3 regions of the Exiguobacterium sp. QJM3NY_9 genome follow, and region 2 is predicted to be linked to each of the others. Evidence: riboswitches for the same ligand, from Rfam matches in the RefSeq annotation. Region 2 holds a riboswitch; each other region holds the start of a gene.
The links. A riboswitch is a leader RNA that binds a small molecule or an ion and turns the genes downstream of it on or off. The one in region 2 is predicted to bind thiamine pyrophosphate.
Positions count from the first base shown of each region.

Region 1 (6,252 bases), 260 kb from region 2:
ACTGTAGTCCCGTCCTTTTCTGATTGTTCTTTCGAAACTGTAGCAAATTCCACCCTATTCGACAAGTAAGGTAGCTTCATCATTAAAGGAGGAACGAACGATGTTCAAAAAACTTTTATCACAAATCGGAATCGGTGCCGCCACAGTCGATACACGACTCGACAGCGAGCGCTGTGAGCCCGGCGGACAGATTCACGGAACCGTTCATATTAAAGGCGGCAATGTCGACCAAGAAATCGATCGGATTTATTTAGCGTTTAATACACAATATAAGGAAGAAGTCAGGGACAGCACGACATTTACGACGTTCACACTCGATCGTTTTTCGCTAAACGAAGCCGCCTTTACGATTGAAGCAGGTGCCGAACGCGAAATTCCGTTTACGCTTCAAGTACCATTCAATACGCCGCTCTCGGTCAGTCAATCGAAGTCATGGATTGAAACGGGTCTCGATATCGCCCAGGCGGTCGATCCGTCAGACCGGGACGCCATCATCGTCCAAGCCAATGACCTCCAATCCGTCATCTTAGAAGCGATGGAAGAACTTGGATTCCGACTCAAGAAAGCGGACACGGAAAAACTTCCCGGGCGTTACCGGAAGGATTTACCGATCGCCCAGGAACTCGAGTATTCGGCACGCAATACGTACTTCGCCCATAAACTCGATGAAGTCGAAATCATCATGCTCCAAGACCGCACCGGCATCGACATCGTCTTGCAAATCGACCGTCGTGCCCACGACTTAGGTTCGCTCTTCAGTGAGATGGCGGGTGCGGATGAGACAATGACGAAGCTACCCTTATCGAACCACGATTTGATGGACCGAAACGCCGTCAAACAACAATTAAACGATTTGATTGAACGGTACAGCTGATTTCCTTACCAGAATCTTCATTATGCCTGTAATCCACCAACAAAAAAACCTGAACGATTGCCATGACTTTCTTTACGAAAGCTGAAAATTGCTCAGGTTTTGTGCGGTCTGTCGTCTGATCGCGCTGATCGACAGCGGCTAAAGCTGTACTTATCGTTTCGTTACTTTTGGTTGACGCGTAACTTGTGTAAAGAGACGTTCAAACGTTTCTTCCGTCCAGCCCATTTCCCAAAACATCAATTCGTAATAACAGCTTCTGACGAAATGGTGTTTCATCCGTTCCCGTTCTTCGGCACTCGCTCGCGCCGCCAATGCATCGAGGCGATCGACCTGTTCAAAGACGACCCGTTCGAACCATTCCGAGCTGTATGTTGCAATCCACTGTTGATAAATCGGTGACGCCGGTGACTTCGTCAACAGTTGTTGTCCGACCTCATAATAAAGCCAGTAACACGGTAAAATCGCTGCAATCGTTTCCCCGAGTGTCCCCTCGCTCGCGTGATGCATATGCGAGACATAGGCATACGCAGTCGGTGCCGGTTCGAACGCTGCTAAATCCGCTTCCGTAATAGCGAGCGGTTCAAAAAACGATTGATGAAGTGATAGCTCAGCCGCATAGGTCGATGTCGCATGTTCCGCGAGTTCCGCGATCGTCGCGAAATCCGTTGCCTTTGAGGCGGCCTGGGCTTGAATTTTTGCGAAATGTTTTAAATAATACGCATCCTGCATGACATAATGTCGAAATTTTTCGAGCGGTAACGTCCCGTCACCAATGCCTGTGACGAATGGATGGGAAAAACTGCTGTCCCAATATGTTTTTGCGGCTTGCCGAATTTCTTGACTGAATTTCAACCTAATTCCCCCTTTTGTTGAATCAAAAAACGCCACACCCTACGAACAGGGCATGACGTGAAGAGACAACAAGAGAGATATTCACGCCACTTCCCTCCGTAAGTCCAAACTTAATCAGGTTCAAAGGGTCCGAACGTCTTCGTCGTCTCAGTCGGCCTACCGACTCCCCTAGTGGTCATTATTTAATTCCTCTTCACTATATCATTTTTTCAGTCACATGATCAGGATTTTAAATGAAATGTAGTATAGGATTAGGGACACGAGGTGGGCGGTTCATTCCGCCTCAAGACCGATTCCGTTCTGAAACCCGTCACTTACAATGAAATTAGCACCTGATACTATCTACTATACTCGGAGGATTTATACTATGAATAAAGCAACAAAAATCATGACAACGACGCTTTTAGCGACAAGTTTACTTCTACCGACTGCTGCTTCAGCAGAGCAAGTCGTCGATAAAACGATCATCACGCTTGGTGAATCGCTCGGGGCAAAGGATAAAGCCTGGGTACTCGCCCGATTGAATGCGCCGGAAGGCATTACGCCCGTCATCGCCACGACAGCAGATGAAGAAAAATATTTAGGTAAGAACGTTCCCCAGTCCCAGCTCGGCGGCAACATGTACTCTTCCGCAAAAATCGAACTCGCTGAAAAAGGCGACGGTTTATCTGTCGCGACCGAAAACATTACCTGGGTAACAAAAGACATGTACTTGAACGCGCTCGTCACTGCAGGCGTAACGGACGCCGACATCACAATCACTTCCCCTTATAAAGTCACCGGGACCTCTGCTTTGACGGGGATCATGAAAGCATACGATCAAACGTCGGCTGAGACCGGCATTAAATTGACGGATGAACGAAAAGATTTAGCCCAACAAGAGTTATCGGTCACTTCCGATGTCGGAAAAACGGTCGGGACGGACAAAGTCGCCGAACTGATGAATGAAATCAAAGCAGAGATCGCCAAACAAAAGCCGGAAACCAAAGTCGATATCGAGAATGTCATCATCCAAGTCATTCAAAATAACAACATCCAGTTGTCGGACGCCCAAATGGACCGGTTGACGTCATTGTTCAGTCAAATGGAGAAAGCTGACTTGAACTGGGGACAAATCGAGACCGGATTAAAGGGTGCCGGGCAAGATATCCACGCGTTCGCGACCTCCGAAGAAACGAAAGGATTTTTTGCAAAACTGTTTGACGGCTTAAGTAAGTTCTTTAACTCGATTTCCGGACTGTTCAAGTAACTGAAAACGATTTCATTTTCAGTTCAAAACATGGTAAACTAACTTTATCGAAACGAAAAGGTGGTGTAAAAGATGGGTTTTGCTGCGTGTAAGCATTGGTTGATGGAACAACTTTATCTGTTGCGCGCGATTTTTCATGAAATGGCGTTCTAAAGGACGAGTCTGCCCTTTTCTTAGGAACATCCATCTGAAAAATAAAGCAAAGCGCACCTTTTACGGTAAACGGAGAGCGCTATTTGCGTTCTCCGTTTTTTGATGCGCATGAAAGGAAGTTACTGATCATGATTTGCGACATCCAACACCTGACAAAACAATTTGGGGGAGCATCCGTCTTAACCGATGTCTCGCTCTATCTTAAACAAGCTGACCGCATCGGATTGATCGGTCGAAACGGAACCGGAAAAACAACGTTACTGCGTTTAATCGCGCAACTCGAAACACCGGACAGCGGAACCCTTTATCTCAAAAAAGGACTTTCCATCGGTTATTTGGCTCAAATTCCACAGTTCGCAGAAGAATTGACGGGCCTTGATGTTCTCTGGACCGCATTTGCCCAAATCGTCGCCTTACGGACGACGATGCATCAGCTTGAACAACAAATGGCAAGTGCTGACCACCTGGACGATGTGCTGAATGAGTATACGCGTGTGACCGAACAATTCGAACAACAGGACGGTTACCTGCTCGATTCGAAAATCCAGCGCATGATTAACGGACTCCATCTCGATGCCTTGCTGACACGTCCCTTTTCTCAATTAAGTGGTGGCGAACAAACCAAAATCTGTCTCGGTCGGATGCTGCTAACGGAACCCGACTTGTTGATTCTTGACGAGCCGACGAATCACCTCGACCTCGCAGCAATCGAATGGCTCGAACAATTTTTAAACAGCTATCCGGGCGCAGTCATCATCGTCTCACATGATCGCGTGTTCCTCGACGCGAGTGTCAATTTGATTGCTGAACTTGAAGATGGCGAATTGACGATGTACCCCGGGAATTACTCGGCGTACATCGTCGCGAAGGAACACCTGCTCCTCGAACAGTTCCACGCCTACACGGAACAACAAAAGAAAATCAAACAAATGAAGGATGCGATTCGGCGTTTGCGCCAATGGGCAAATGAAGCATCTCCTCCGAGCGAAAAACTGTTCCGAAAAGCAAAAGCGATGGAACGGGCACTCGAACGAATTGAGCGACTCAAACGGCCACTTCTGGAAAAAGCGGCTCCTGACATCAAATTTTCGTCGCAAGGGCAAATCAGTCAAGTCGTATACCGCCTGACGGATGTCGAGCTTTCCGTCGCCGGCCGGAAGTTGTTCGAGTCGCTCGATTTCGAAGCCGCGGCGCGTGACCGGATTGGTATCGTCGGTGCGAACGGGAGTGGGAAAACAACGTTATTACGTGTCTTACTCGGACAACTCGAGCCGACGAACGGACGTGTCACGCGTGGTCCGTCAAATCGTGTCGGATTTTTATCGCAACACGTCGATATGCCGGGTGAAGAGCGACTGATCGATTACTTCCGTTCACACGTTTCGACAGATGAAGGAACAGCCCGCTCCCTGTTAGCCCGTTTCCTCTTTTTCGGTCCACGTGTCTTCTTACCGATTGCTGCGTTAAGTGGTGGAGAAAAGATGCGCTTAATGCTCGCGATTCTTGTCCACTCGCCGCTCAATGTCCTGATTCTTGACGAACCGACGAATCACCTCGACATTGAATCCCGCGAGGCGCTTGAAGAAGCACTCGAGCACTTTGATGGAACGCTGATCGCCGTATCGCATGACCGCTATTTCTTGAACCGACTCTTTTCGAAAACCTATTGGCTAGATGACACGACAGAAATGTTTTCTGGCCCTTACCAATATGCTGCCGAAAAACGACATGCCCGGTCATCCGTCGAATCAACGATACCCACGCCCAGCGCTGCCCGGACGCCGGTAGCCGGGAAACATCCGGCTTTAAATGCAGGCGAACTCGAACAGCAGATTCAACAGCTAGAGGATGAGGTGACATTACTCGATACATCACTCGCGGCGACACATGATTATGAAGTCCTCACGACATTATTCTCAGAACGAGAACAGCTCGTCAGTCAAATTGATGACTTCTATGAAAAATTGTTGGCAGTCGATCACTAATCAAAAAACGCATCATTCCACCACCGCTCGCTTCATTAAGTGCGGTGGTTTTTTAAATTAAAAATGCTTTGATGACGATCTGTTTTTCTGAACCCGAAAAAATATATTTTAAACATTTTAAAAGAAAGTTTCGAAAAAAGGCTTGCAAGATGTCTGAAAATTCGTATAATTCAACTTATAGCTATTATCAGTTTTTAGCAAAAACACTTTGGGAGGAACTATCACATGGATGCATTTCAACAAGCTGTACAATCGGGCGTCGATTTCGCCAACAACATCTTATGGTCTTATATCTTAATCGCCGCTTTAATCGGAGTCGGGATCTACTTCACCATCAAAACGAAGTTCATCCAATTCCGTTACTTGAAAGAGATGTTCCGTGTCACACTCGATAAAAATGAAAAGACAACAGATGATGAAGGTCAGAGTATTACATCCCTTCAATCATTCTTCATCGGTGCCGCGACTCGAATCGGTACAGGGAACTTGGCCGGTGTTACGATCGCCGTTACACTTGGTGGACCCGGAGCGGTCTTCTGGATGTGGATGGTCGCCCTCCTCGGTGGAGCAACAGCCCTTATTGAAAGTACGCTTGCTCAAGTGTATAAAGTACGTGATACAGGCAATAACGCTTACCGCGGTGGTCCTGCTTACTACATCGCAAAAGGATTGAACAACCGCGTCCTTGGAATCATTTTTGCAATCTTAATCGCCGTCACATTTGGTCTTATTTTTAACTCGGTTCAATCGAACACGATTGCCGCTGCTTTTGACAACGCCTTTGGAATCGACAAAATGATCGTCGGTGGTATCTTAGTCGTTCTTACAGGTCTCGTCATCTTCGGTGGTGTCCACCGTGTCGCGAAAGTTTCAGCAATCGTTGTACCAATCATGGCGTCACTCTACTTGATTGCTGCCATCTTTGTTGTCATCACGAACATCACTGAACTTCCAGGGGTTTTCGCAATGATCTTCAAGAGCGCATTCGGTATCGACCAGGCTGTTGGTGGATCTGTCGGTGCTGCGATCTCGCTCGGTGTTAAACGTGGTCTCTTCTCGAACGAAGCCGGTATGGGTTCTGCTCCGAACGCTGCTGCTGCCGCTGAAGTTTCTCACCCAGCAAAACAAGGATTCTTACA
Region 1 is NZ_CM149679.1:1,011,941-1,018,192, reverse strand. Features, by position in the region: gene AC0VYQ_RS05055 (class I SAM-dependent methyltransferase) at 1-2, opposite strand, end outside; gene AC0VYQ_RS05050 (sporulation protein) at 101-874, shown strand; gene tenA (thiaminase II) at 1,025-1,726, opposite strand; TPP riboswitch at 1,801-1,906, opposite strand; gene AC0VYQ_RS05040 (DUF1002 domain-containing protein) at 2,094-2,975, shown strand; gene abc-f (ribosomal protection-like ABC-F family protein) at 3,257-5,113, shown strand; gene AC0VYQ_RS05030 (alanine/glycine:cation symporter family protein) at 5,339-6,252, shown strand, end outside.
Region 1: it holds a riboswitch for thiamine pyrophosphate, as region 2 does, so the genes downstream of both, tenA (thiaminase II) here and AC0VYQ_RS06300 (thiamine phosphate synthase) in region 2, are expected to answer to the same signal.

Region 2 (6,252 bases):
TGACAACCGCGTCCGGACGTTCCCGGTCGAGTAACGCTAAAAATGCTTCGAGCGCGGCGCGTTGATTTTCAATCATCGATTCGCCGTGGACGATTTTTCCTAAATGCCAATCCGCTGTATGAATCCACTTCATGTTTCCTCACCCTCACTTTACTAATATATTAAGTTTAGTTTAGCACGTCTGAAACGGCAATGACGACTCTCGTCCGCCCATAGGCTTCGATCCGGCATGCGTCTATAATCAAAAAAAAGACAGTAAAGACCGGACGCTACCGGACCTTACTATCCTTTACATTCCATGCATTCATTTCCTTAATGTTTGTGCCGCAACCGCTTGACAGAAGTGATGATGGAGACGGATCCTCCGATGATAGCACCGACTACAATTCCTGTCGTGAATTTTGAACTACGATGTTTGTTCGGTATATGGGCTGTTTGTTGTTGTTCGAAAATTTGGGCAAGAGGGGACGCGTCTGGTTCAACTTCGATCAGATGATTGGCATGTGCTTCAACATCTTCCCGTCGTTCGACGCTACAAGGTGACAGATAGAACGGATTTAAGTTCGTCCGGTACCGATTTGGATTCCAATTCGCCTGCTGAACCGGTTCAGCTGTCTGTTCTGTCCGCTTCGTCTGGTCCGATGATTGAACCACTTTATCGAATTCTTGTTTCATCCTAATCACTCCTCTTCGCTTTCAGTCTACCTAAAACGCCATTTTGTGTCTTGAAGTCTTATTTACCTCTTTTCAAAACATCTAAAACATATATTTTGAATGTTAGTTTGATTTTTTTGTGACTTTTTAACCGAAAAAGGCATGATAGAGCTGTTTTGCACGGACGAGTTCCTGTTCCCCATGAATCAGGACGCGTCCGTCACGAAAGGCGACGAATCGATGCGTCTCCGTCTTAAAACTGAGTAAGTACGGATTTTTCGCGACGATACTGACGACCGGGCTCAGATTCTGTTCAAGACGTTCTAAGTCACGCGCCTCATCTCCACGGACCTGGACGGCGTCGCGTCCACACAATGTTGTAAACTGCACCGGCATGTGCCTCAAATACGGATAAGTCCGGTTCTCGCCGCAGGACGGGCATGATGCCTTCTTCAAAGACGCGACATTGATGCGGCTCTGTTCATTCGTCCAGACGTCGAACGCGAGCAATTCCCGCCGTAACGCGTCCGTCGCACCGACGAGGAGCTTCAAGGCTTCCGCGACTTGATACGCGGCGACGAGTTGAATCGCCGGACCAATCACACCCGCCGTCTCGCACGTCGCTTGCCCGCGCGGTAAATGTTCGAGCAAACAATGCAGGCACGGGGTCTCGTCCGGGAGGACCGTATAGGTCATGCCGTAACTCCCGACGCACCCTCCGTAAATCCACGGAATCTTGTGTTGCGCCGCCACATCATTGATCAGCATCCGGATATCGAAGTGATCGGTTGCGTCAAGAATCAAATCGACACCAGGAATCAATTGAGGTAATTCGTAACGCGTGACATCGGTGACATGGGCTATAATCTCGACTTCCTGATTGATGGCATTTAAGCGGCGCTCCGCGGCGATTGCTTTCGGGACATGCTGCGCGGCATCGTCCTCCGTGTAAAGGTGCTGCCGCTGGAGATTACTCCACTCGACGTAATCGCGGTCGACGATCGTCAGCTTGCCGATTCCGGCCCGGACGAGTTGTTCGGCACTTGCCGTTCCGAGTGCACCCATACCGATGAGGAGAACATGTTTTTTTGTCAGCTCATCCTGTCCCGCCTGACCGATCGGACGAAACCGGGTTTGCCGTGAATAACGATCCGTCATCGACTCATCCCTGTCTCGGGACTGCTCGCCGTCGCGTACCGTTTCTTTTCGATTCGTCCCGCTTCAAAGCCAAGTCGTCCCGCTTCGACGGCAAGCTTCATCGCTCGCGCCATCTTGACCGGGTCTTTCGCATGGGCGACAGCCGAATTAAGTAAGACGGCGTCTGCGCCGAGTTCCATTGCATAGGCGACATCGGTCGGTGAACCGATTCCTGCGTCGACGATGACCGGGACCGTCATCTGTTCGATGATGAAGCTTAAGGCCAGTGGATTAAGGATTCCTTGTCCGGATCCGATTGGGGACGCGGCAGGCATGATGGCGTGACACCCGAGTTCTTCCAGTCTTCGTGCCAGCAACAGATCGTCTGACGTATACGGTAAGACGGTGAATCCTTCTTTTAATAATTCTTCCGATGCCCGCAACGTTTCGATCGGGTCCGGTAACAGCGTTTTATCACAGCCGATGACTTCGACTTTGACCATGTCGCACAGTCCGGACGCGCGGGCGAGTTTTGCCAGCCGAACCGCTTCTTCCGCTGTCTTCGCCCCCGCCGTGTTCGGTAATAAATGATACTGACTCAAATCAAGCGCCTCTAAAAAGTTCGGTTGACTCGCTTCGAAGATATCCATCCGGCGCACGGAAAAGGTCAGAATGTCTGCTCCCGATGCCTCGACTGCTTGCTGCTGTGTCGTCACGTCGGGGTATTTGCCCGTTCCGAGTAATAACCGCGACTGAAATGTCGTTTGACCAATCGTTAACATGATTAACCGCCTCCTACGAAGTGGACGATTTCAAATGAATCGCCTGTTTGAATGGGTGTGTTTTGGTATGCTGTCCGCTCGACAATCTGTCGATTTTGTTCGATGATGACCATTTTTTCCGTCAAATTGAGATGATGAATCAATCCGTCGATTGTCGAAATCGTTCCGTCAAGCGTATACGGTTGACCATTAATGGTGAGTTGCATTCGTGTTCCTCCTCGATTCATGTAATGAAAACGGACGAAGCTCATATTTCGGCGTGATTCCCGTTACCTCGTCTGCCAGGACGGACGCCGTGATCGGGGCGAGTAATATCCCGTGCCGATGATGCCCGGTCGCGACGAATAGGTGCCCGACTCCCGGGACCTGCCCGAGATAAGGCAATCCGTCCGCTGTTTGTGGACGAATCCCGGACCAGATGTCCACGATTTCCGCTTCTCTGATTGCCGGGAACAGTCGCGCCGCCGCCTGCAGGAGATGTTCAATCCCGCTGACGCTGACCCCTGTCGTCTCGTCACCGATCCGTTCCGTCGCCCCGATGATGATCCGTCCGTCAAACTTCGGGACGAGGTACACGTCGTCGCTAAACAACGTCTCGGTCAAGACATGCCCCGGAAGCCGGACGGCGAGGCATTCGCCTTTGACCGGTACCGTCGCGATCTCGACACCACTCGTCGCGAGTAACGCTTCTGATCCCCGACCGCTTGCGACCACGACGTTACTGGCTTCGCGCTTACCGTTACTCGTCGCAACGCCGACGACGGTCGCCCCTGCCCGGAGCAGTCCCGTGACTGTTGTCTGTTCTTCAATCACACCTCCGCGGACTTTAATCGCGTGACGGAGCGAACGCGTCAACTGGACGGGATCGATTTGACCGACGGATGCAAATTGAATTTCCTCGTGCCCCCGAATCAACCGAAAGGGATTTTCTTTATAGCCACTATCAATGCCGGTCTCATTAAACAGCTCACGGACGAGGTCGGGATAAAGCTGTCGACTCGCTGCCGCCAGTTGATGTAAGGCAGGGATCAGTTCATGATCCGTCGCAAGCATGCCGGCTGCCGCTCGCGTCGTTCCTTCGCCACACCGGCTTTGCTCAAGCACGCGTACCGGTTGTCCTCGTTTGAGCAATTCGTAGGCGAGTGTCAAACCGATTACGCCTGCGCCGACGATTAACGTCTCTGTTGCTTTCATTGATCAAGCACCTCGCGATACGCTAGGACTGCTTCGACCGGATTTGCCTGACCGAGAATCCCTGACATCACAGCGATGCCAGCAACTCCGGTCGCGAGGACATCGGCGACATTCTCCGGCTGAATCCCGCCAATCGCGATGACAGGGACTTTTGAAAATGTGACGATTTGCGCGAGTGCCGCTAGTCCGCGCGGGGCGACGTCCTGTTTTGACGCCGTCGCAAAGACATGACCATACATGACGAAGTCGCTGCCCGGCTCAAGCGCTTCCGTCAAGGAGTGGATTGATCGGCCGATCTGTAGCTCGCTGAATTGACGCCGCACGACAGCGACGGGAATACTGCATGATGTCAACTGGACACTTGCCTTCGTCACGAGGGCGACATCAAGCCGGTCATGGACGATTAGTTTTTCACGTGGAACACCGGCGCATACTAGCTCCTCGATCAATTGGACGAGTCGGTCCGCCGACCAACCCGGTTTCCGGATATGAATCATGTCGACATAAGGCACAACAGCCGGCAAGACTTCTAGAAGATGTGTCAGCTCTTTTGTCCCGGTCGTCACAATATGTAACTTCGGACGCATACCTTCTCCTCCTTGCTACACAAAAAGGACCACCCCATGAACATGATGGAGTGGTCCGAAAAATGTCTAGGTAAGACCCGAGACAGGATGATAATCAGAAGCCACTTCCCTCCGCTAGTACGAACTAGATCAGGTTCAAAGGGTCCGGATATTTCCGTCTCAGTCTGCTGCGAGACTCCCCTAGTGTAGAACTATTTAGTGTTGGTTGGTTCATTCGTAGTCTACCATGACCGCTCGCTTGATTTCTAGTCCGACTTGTCAGTTCAGCGTATCAGTGACCGCTTTGACCTGTTCCGTCAATTGTTCATGCGTTGGAATCAGCTTCGTGTCTGCTAAATCATACGTTTGTTTTAGACGTAAGACACGTGTCACCTTCGCGTCGAGGTCAGCCCGTGATAACGACTTGTCCTTGATACCCTGCATAATTGCCGCATGGACATCCGTGTAAGCACCGGCTTGCGAAAACATCGCCATGTCGGCACCACGTTCGAGGGCGAGGCGCGCAGCTTGGGCGAGACCATATTGTTTCGTGATCGCACCCATTACGAGGTCGTCCGTCACGATGACGCCATCAAACTTCAACTCTTCACGCAACAGCTGTTGCATGACCGGCTCTGATAACGACGACGGATTGTCTGGGTCGAGCGCCGGGAATAAAATGTGTGCGACCATCACCATTTCCGCTCCGGCATCGATTGCCGCTTTGAACGGGACGAGTTCCAGTTGCTCGAGTTGCGCTTTCGTCTTCGTCACGGTCGGTAAGCCGACATGCGAATCGACGGTCGTATCGCCGTGTCCGGGAAAATGTTTGATGACCGGCACGACATCTTCCGACTTAATTCCCTGCATTAACGGGACACCGAGCCGGGCGACATCATCCGGCTCAGCGCTCAGTGCCCGGTCCCCGATGATCGGGTTCGCCGGATTGCTGTTGACATCAAGAACCGGGGCAAAATCCATATTGAATCCATAAAACCGTGACATCGTACCAAGCGCCTGTCCGGTCTTTTGCATCAATGCCGGATCGTTTTTCTGACCGAGCGTCAGACTCGGAGGTAAATGAAACGCTTGATCCGGGACACGACTGACCCGTCCTCCTTCTTCATCGAAACCGAGGAACGCGAGCGCTTCGTCATCTTGTGCGTTCTTGATTGCTGCCGTCAAGGTTTTCAGCTGGGCGTCTGACGTGATATTGCCTCCGAGTAACAGGACACCGCCCAGCGCATGATTGTTTAATAGACTTCGGTCCGCGTCCGATAACGTTGTCCCGCTGATCCCGATGTATAACAATTGATCGACCTTTTCAGCAGTCGAGAGTTTGGCGAGCTGACGTTTGATGTCTTGCTCCGCCTGTTCGGCAGCCGTCGGTTCGTCGGCGACCGGCTGTTGCTGACTCGTCTTCGGTTCCGGTTTCGTCTTCGGTTCTGTTGCTGGTTCACTCGCGCATGCCGTCAAAAAGCAAGCCGTTAAAAGCAGGTAAATCGGTTTCAAAGCGGTTCCTCGTTTCGGACGCCATTGATGGAATAATAGACTTCAATTTCAGCATTCAGTGATTTTGAGACGGAACAGTATTTATCTTTTGATAACGACACGGCCCGGCGGACTTTATCGTCCGGCAAGTCGCCTTCGAGACGATAATGAATCGAAATCGTCGTAAAGCGGCGCGGGTGTTCCGTCGCCCGTTCTCCTTCAATGTCCATCTCAAACGAGGTTAACGGCAAACGCATTTTTTCTAAAATGGAGACGATGTCCATTCCCGTACAGCCGGCGACTGCGTGCAACAACAATTCAGTTGGTCGTGGTGCGCCGTTCTCACCGTTATTTTCAGGTGCTGCATCCATTGCCAGTTGGTGTCCGGACTCCGTCATGCCACTAAAGCCCATCTTGTGATTCCATGT
Region 2 is NZ_CM149679.1:1,266,994-1,273,245, reverse strand. Features, by position in the region: gene AC0VYQ_RS06330 (exonuclease SbcCD subunit D) at 1-133, opposite strand, end outside; gene AC0VYQ_RS06325 (hypothetical protein) at 313-675, opposite strand; gene AC0VYQ_RS06320 (ThiF family adenylyltransferase) at 802-1,812, opposite strand; gene AC0VYQ_RS06315 (thiazole synthase) at 1,809-2,573, opposite strand; gene thiS (sulfur carrier protein ThiS) at 2,576-2,779, opposite strand; gene AC0VYQ_RS06305 (NAD(P)/FAD-dependent oxidoreductase) at 2,763-3,767, opposite strand; gene AC0VYQ_RS06300 (thiamine phosphate synthase) at 3,764-4,354, opposite strand; TPP riboswitch at 4,444-4,546, opposite strand; gene nagZ (beta-N-acetylhexosaminidase) at 4,613-5,845, opposite strand; gene AC0VYQ_RS06290 (OsmC family protein) at 5,842-6,252, opposite strand, start outside.

Region 3 (6,252 bases), 320 kb from region 2:
TCGTGACGCGTCACGACCGGACGAACATAATACGTCCGCTCGGCCTGAAACCGACGCGCTTCCATCGCAATCGCGATTTGTTCCGAACGCATGATACTGTTCGTAAAAAGCGGTAAACTGATGGCGAAAAACGTCTGCCATGGCCAAATCGAGTGCTGTTGGCGGACCCGCCGTGCTTGACAGATTGTTCTTATTTCCTGCTGGAAGATCGGAATAAAACGAATCCCTGCTAAAAAGCCGTATGCGAGACGGTCTGGAAGGCGGCACTGATGAATCAGGCTCATGACGAACCGGGTTTGGTCGGTCGTCGCGATGAACGTCAAACTGAGGAAGACGAAGGCGAGCATCCGCAGTGCGATCAACCAGGCGTGACCGATACTTTCTTCCGTCACGCGAAACCAACCGAATGACCAAACTTCCGTACTGCCTTTTCCGAAGGCTGCCATCATCCAAAATGTCAGCAAGAACAAGACGAGGTAGGGGGAGACCCGTTTGGCGAGCATCAACAGTGACCAACCGGAGCAGCCCAATCCGACCGCAGCGAGTAAAAGTAAGGCTATCGTTTCGCGTAACGTCGGTGCCGCAATCAAAAGCACCATCACATACAGGAGGGCACCGAGCTTGAGTGCCGGATTAATACGCGCGAGCGGGGAGTCGTTTTCCTGCACGACGTTTCACCTCCTCGAGTTGCTGATACAAATACGATAACGGACGAGAGAGTTGGTTATGCTCGAGTAACGTCTCGTCTTTAAACAAAGTGTCCGGTGTGCCGTCGAACTGAAGTCGCCCGTCACCAAGGACGAGGACCCGGTCGGCATACTGGTGGACCAGCTCCATGTCATGCGTCACCATGATCAGCGTCGTCCCGTTTAATCGCGCCTGCTCGAACATCTCGATGAGTTGACTTGTCGTCTCGGCATCTTGACCGAACGTCGGTTCATCGAGCAACAGGACGTCTTTTGGCTCTAACAACATCGTCGCGACGCTGAGCCGTCGCTTTTGACCCATGCTCAGGGCGAGGGGCGACTGACGGGCGACATGGGTTAACCGGTAGGATTGCAACGCCGTTTCAATCCGCTCCGGCGTCGGTGCATCCATGCTGATTACGAGCTCGTCTTCGACCGTCTGCTTGAGAAATTGGAGCTCTGGCTGTTGAAAGACGAATCCGACGTGTCGGTAATAGCTCCGACTTTTCCATGCCCGCAGTTCTTTTTCGAACAAGCGGACCGTACCGCCTTGCGCCGGAATCAATTTCGCCAGTGTTTCGAGCAACGTGCTTTTCCCGGCACCATTCGATCCGACAACCATGATCCACTCTCCGCCGTGTGTTGCAAGCGACAGGTCGTCGACAATCACTTGCTTACGGCGTCCTAACGAGGTACGCGTCAGCGCGAACGTATTGTCGTGCCGAACCGGAGGACGGATGTTAGTCACTTTTCGTAACCGCCCCGCCTGGGAAGAAGCGGGGGGCACGGTTTCCAGTTCATACGGGTAGAGGAGCGGTGTCGCAATGCCGCGTCGTTCAAGTTCATCGCGATGCTGACCGAAGACATCAAGCGGCGGACCATCGCGTAAAATCGTTCCGCCGTGATCGAAGACGAGCACCCGGTCACTGAACGTCACACAGCGGTCAAGCTGATGTTCAATCAGAACGAGCGTCAACGTCCGGTCGTGATGGAGTTCCTCAATCAGCTGCATCAAAACCCGATGTCCTGCCGGATCGAGTTGCGCCGTCGGTTCGTCAAGCAATAGAATATCCGGCTCAAGGGCTAGGACGCAGGCGAGGGCGAGTCGTTGTTTCATCCCTCCTGACAGTTGCATAATCGGTGTCGTCAGCGGCACGTCCAGGCCGACACGTGCCAGTACGGCGTCAATCCGGTCATCCATCTGACTGCGGTCGACTGAGCGATTTTCAAGACTAAAGGCAACTTCCGCTCCGACGGTCTGCATGCAGAACTGGTCGTCCGGATTTTGAAAAAGGATTCCGACCGTCCCATTCGTTTTGCAGTGGCCGCTGACATCGGCTTCAATCGCGTCAGGTAATAAACCGGCGAGAACATGTAAAAACGTCGTTTTCCCACTGCCGCTCGGTCCGACGAGCAACGTCGTTTCCCCTTCGTGTAGCGTCACCGTCACGTGGTGCAGGACGTTGTCATGTTGCCCCGGATAGCGGACAGACAAGTCGTTACAATGAATCATGCCGCATCCGGTTTCTGCCGCTTACGCCCGATCGCATAACCGTTCAACGTCCCTGTCTTGACGAGCGCATCGACGATGACTTTTGCAAGTAATCCACCGAGCAATGCACCGCTGACGAGTTGAAGGGAAAACGTCAACAGAAGTGTCGTCGTCGTATAGTAGGCGAAACCATTGACGACAAGACTATAGACCATACTGCCGATTGCGGCGAACATTCCGGATAGAACTAACGTCATTGTGTTGAACTTCCGGTATCCGAAGAGGGCAAAAGCGATTTCGGCACCGATTCCTTGAGCGAAACCAATCAATAAGGCCGATAATCCGAAGTGACTCCCCGTGAATAATTCGACAGCCGCGGCGACGACTTCTGCAATCAGTGCTGCCCCGGGCTTTTGAATGATGTAGGCGACAAGCGGACTCGCGATGACCCAAATCCCGAACATCCAGTTCGATCCGACCGGTCCGAAGATCGCGGAAATCGGTAACCACAATGTCGACCACCCTAAGTAGAGTACCCCGCAAGCAACCGACAACATCATCATGACGATGATTTCTTTCATTTTCCAACTGTTCATGTTCCTATCTCCCTTTGGCACAACCACCAGACAAACAAAAAGACCGCCCTCTATGAAAGAGAGCGGTCGCTGAATCTGCAAACATGCAGAAAAATTGAACGAATTACCGCTCCACTTTCCTACGCTAGTATGAACTAGATCAGGTTCAAAGGGTCCGAAGTGAATCGTCTCAGCCAATGGGCTCCCCTAGTGGATGTGCATATAATGTGTACGCTATTTACTGTACCGACTCTACTGACAGTTGTCAATACAGATAAAAAAACCCTCCGCGAGGGGAGGGTAAGAAAAATTATTCTTTTTCTTCCGTTTGTTCTTCAGTAGAAACTTCTTCTGTCGCTTCAGCTGGTTCTTCAGCATCTGCTTCTTCGAGATCCGCTTCAAGTGTCGATTCGACGACGGCAACGACTTGAATGTCACCTTCCGTAACGATACGGTATTCTTTTTCTTCCGGTAAATCCGAAACCGATAGAGAATCACCGAGGTTAAGATTTGTCACATCGACTTCGACGCGTTCCGGTAATTTATCTGGTGTAGCTGCAACTGTTACTTTAAAGAGTGTTTGTGAAAGATATCCACCAAGTTTTGCACCAGCCGCTTCGCCGACGAGGACGATATCTGTTTCGACTTCTGTTTCTTCATCCATTTTAACAGCGATGAATTCAACGTGCTTGATTGTTGGTGTGAAGATATCCATATCGAGTTTGTTGATCAGTGTGTTGACTTTTTTACCACCGATTTGAAGTGCAACAAGTGCATTCTCACCATGTTCACGAACGACTTTGATCAATGCTTTTTCGTCAAAGGCAATCGGTGTACTTTCCACTTTGTAACCATACACGACACCAAGAGCTTTTCCTTCATGACGTAATTGCTTTCTAAGTGAGCGTGGGCGTACTTCGCGTTCTTCTACTTTTAATGTTACTGACATGTTCATTTCCCCCTTGAATTTGGTATAGCCCTCAAAAGGTAATGAAGAAAGGAGTGGAACGAATCGTTCCGGATCAAGACAGTGCATCGAATGCTATTTCAAATTGATTTCATAAAAAATGAAGATCGAAGTGAGTGGTTAGCATTTCTCTCCCAGGTCATTACGCTGATATTGAGAAACATGTGGTTGTAAAAGCAACTCGCTGATGCGGTGCTATGATAGTTATACCCCCGTAACATTAAAAGCTAAACATCAACCGGCGAAAAAACGATAGCCAGAAACCTGTTCTCCCTAGAGCAGCAACGGTTTACATCATGTAAAGAAATCGGTGCCTTTCCTCTTATTCAAGCAATTGAACCATCTCATCGACCGATAACGCAAGTGACGCCGGTTGTTCAAGTATGTCCGTCACGAGTGTCGCCTTCCGCTCCTGCAGCTCGATGATTTTTTCTTCGATTGTGCCTTTCGTGATTAATTTAATGACTTCGACCGTCTGTGTTTGTCCCATCCGGTGTGCCCGGTCAGCCGCTTGCTGTTCGACAGCCGGATTCCACCAACTATCATATAAGATGACGGTATCCGCCGTCGCCAAGTTCAGTCCGGTGCCGCCCGCCTTCAGTGAAATCAAAAACAGATCGACTTCGCCTGCATTAAAACGGTCGCAGCGTTCGAGACGCTCCGCAATCGGTGTATCCCCGCGCAGTTCGAAATGGGGAAGGTGTAACTCATGCAGGTCGTTCCGAATCAAATCGAGCATTTTTGTAAACTGTGAAAAAATTAAGATCCGTTTGCCTGCTGCCCGTTTTTCTTGAATCAAGGCGAGCAACCGGTCCCGTTTCGCCGACCGGCCACGGTAGTTTTCGACGAACAGACGGGGATCGCAACAGATTTGCCGGAGCCGGGTCAATCCGGCGAGTAACTTCATCCGTTCTTCCGGTTTTGACTGATCAAGATGCTGTAACGTCTCGAGCTGTAACTTTGCCAAGTGGGCGGCATAGAGTTTTTTCTGACCCGCCGTCAGTTCCGTGTACTGATGGACGACTTGTTTCGCCGGCAACTGTTGCAAAACATCTTTTTTCGTCCGGCGCAGCAAAAACGGTTCGACGAATTGTTGGACGTCCCGTGCTGACCAGTCAAGAAACCGTTGCCGGTCCGGCAAGAGTGCCGGAAAGACGACGTCAAAGATTGACCAAAGATCAAGCGTCTTGTTTTCGAGCGGCGTCCCCGTCAAGGCAAACCGCCGCGTCGCCCACAGTTGTTTTAAGCTGACCGTCGTCTGCGACCGTGGATTCTTCAGATGTTGTGCTTCATCAAAAAAGATACAATCGTAATGGATCGTTTGATGATTTTTGATGTCGAGCCGGAGCGACGGGTAGGAGATGATGAGAATGACGTCGTCCGGCAAGTCTTCGAGCTGTCGTAAGCGCGACGCACGACTCCCGCTGAGCACACGGACGGTGCGTGTCGGGGCAAAGCGGCGCAGCTCTGCTGCCCAGTTGTAGAGGAGTGACGCCGGGGCGACGATCAAGACACGTGCACTCGGGAGCGTTTCGATATAACCGATGGCTTGAATCGTTTTGCCGAGTCCCATCTCGTCCGCTAAGATGCCATGACAGTCGTGTGCCGCAAGACTCTTGAAGAAGCGGACGCCGTCTTGCTGATACGGCAAAAGTTGTGTCGCGAGCGGTTCCGGTAACGCCAGTCGTTCTGTTTTTCCGGCTTTCATCTCGAGCAATCGTTCCTTCAGTTGACTGTGGACCGTCAAGAAAGCAGCCGGGGTCAACAGGGCCAAGTTCGGCACGGCAGGAACGGTCAATTCCGCTTCAAGTAACGTCTGTTCCGTCGCTTCGACTTCCCGTAACAGCCGTTTGATTTGCGTGAAGGCACGGTCTTCAAGCGACAACAATTGTCCTGAACGTAAACGGTGGTACGTCTTTTGCGTCACGAGTGACGCAAGGACCGCCGACAGTTCTTGTTCTGAAATCCCGTCCATCGAAAACTTGAACGTCAACCAATCGAGTCGCTTCGTCACGTTGACTTCAATTTTCGGATGGAATGGACCGGGGAGCAATGCCGTTTTGATACTCGCCGTCGCGTATAACTCGAGTTGACCGAGGGCAACCATCGGGTCAAGTAAACCTTTTAAGACAACGTAGTGATTACTTTCTCCTTCTACTACATAACGGGCTTGATCCGCGCAGAGTCCTGTCGCTTCCAAATAACGCGTCACCGCCCGCTCCGTCGACAAGTCACGCCCAATCCAGCGTGTCGGAGTCAACGGGTTGACGGTTTTGCCGTCGTAATCAAACGTGACGACGACTTCCAGCCGGGTATTGATCCGGTCGAGAGCCAATTTGACGCGAGGGGACCCGCTGACGAGTCGGCCCCGGACAGCGGCGCTCATCCAGATGTCTGCCCGTTCCCGTAACCAGTCGCGGTCGTTCAGTAAACGGTCGAAGTAGGGCAGGGACAAGAGATAACTGCGCTGTGTCGTCAGGCTTTCGAGTGCACCCCCGCCGTCGCGGACGTCAAACCGGAGTTGCGCTCTAT
Region 3 is NZ_CM149679.1:1,587,667-1,593,918, forward strand. Features, by position in the region: gene AC0VYQ_RS08280 (energy-coupling factor transporter transmembrane component T family protein) at 1-668, opposite strand, end outside; gene AC0VYQ_RS08285 (ABC transporter ATP-binding protein) at 634-2,199, opposite strand; gene AC0VYQ_RS08290 (ECF transporter S component) at 2,196-2,774, opposite strand; TPP riboswitch at 2,874-2,972, opposite strand; gene AC0VYQ_RS08295 (50S ribosomal protein L25/general stress protein Ctc) at 3,064-3,702, opposite strand; gene AC0VYQ_RS08300 (DEAD/DEAH box helicase) at 4,043-6,252, opposite strand, start outside.
Region 3: it holds a riboswitch for thiamine pyrophosphate, as region 2 does, so the genes downstream of both, AC0VYQ_RS08290 (ECF transporter S component) here and AC0VYQ_RS06300 (thiamine phosphate synthase) in region 2, are expected to answer to the same signal.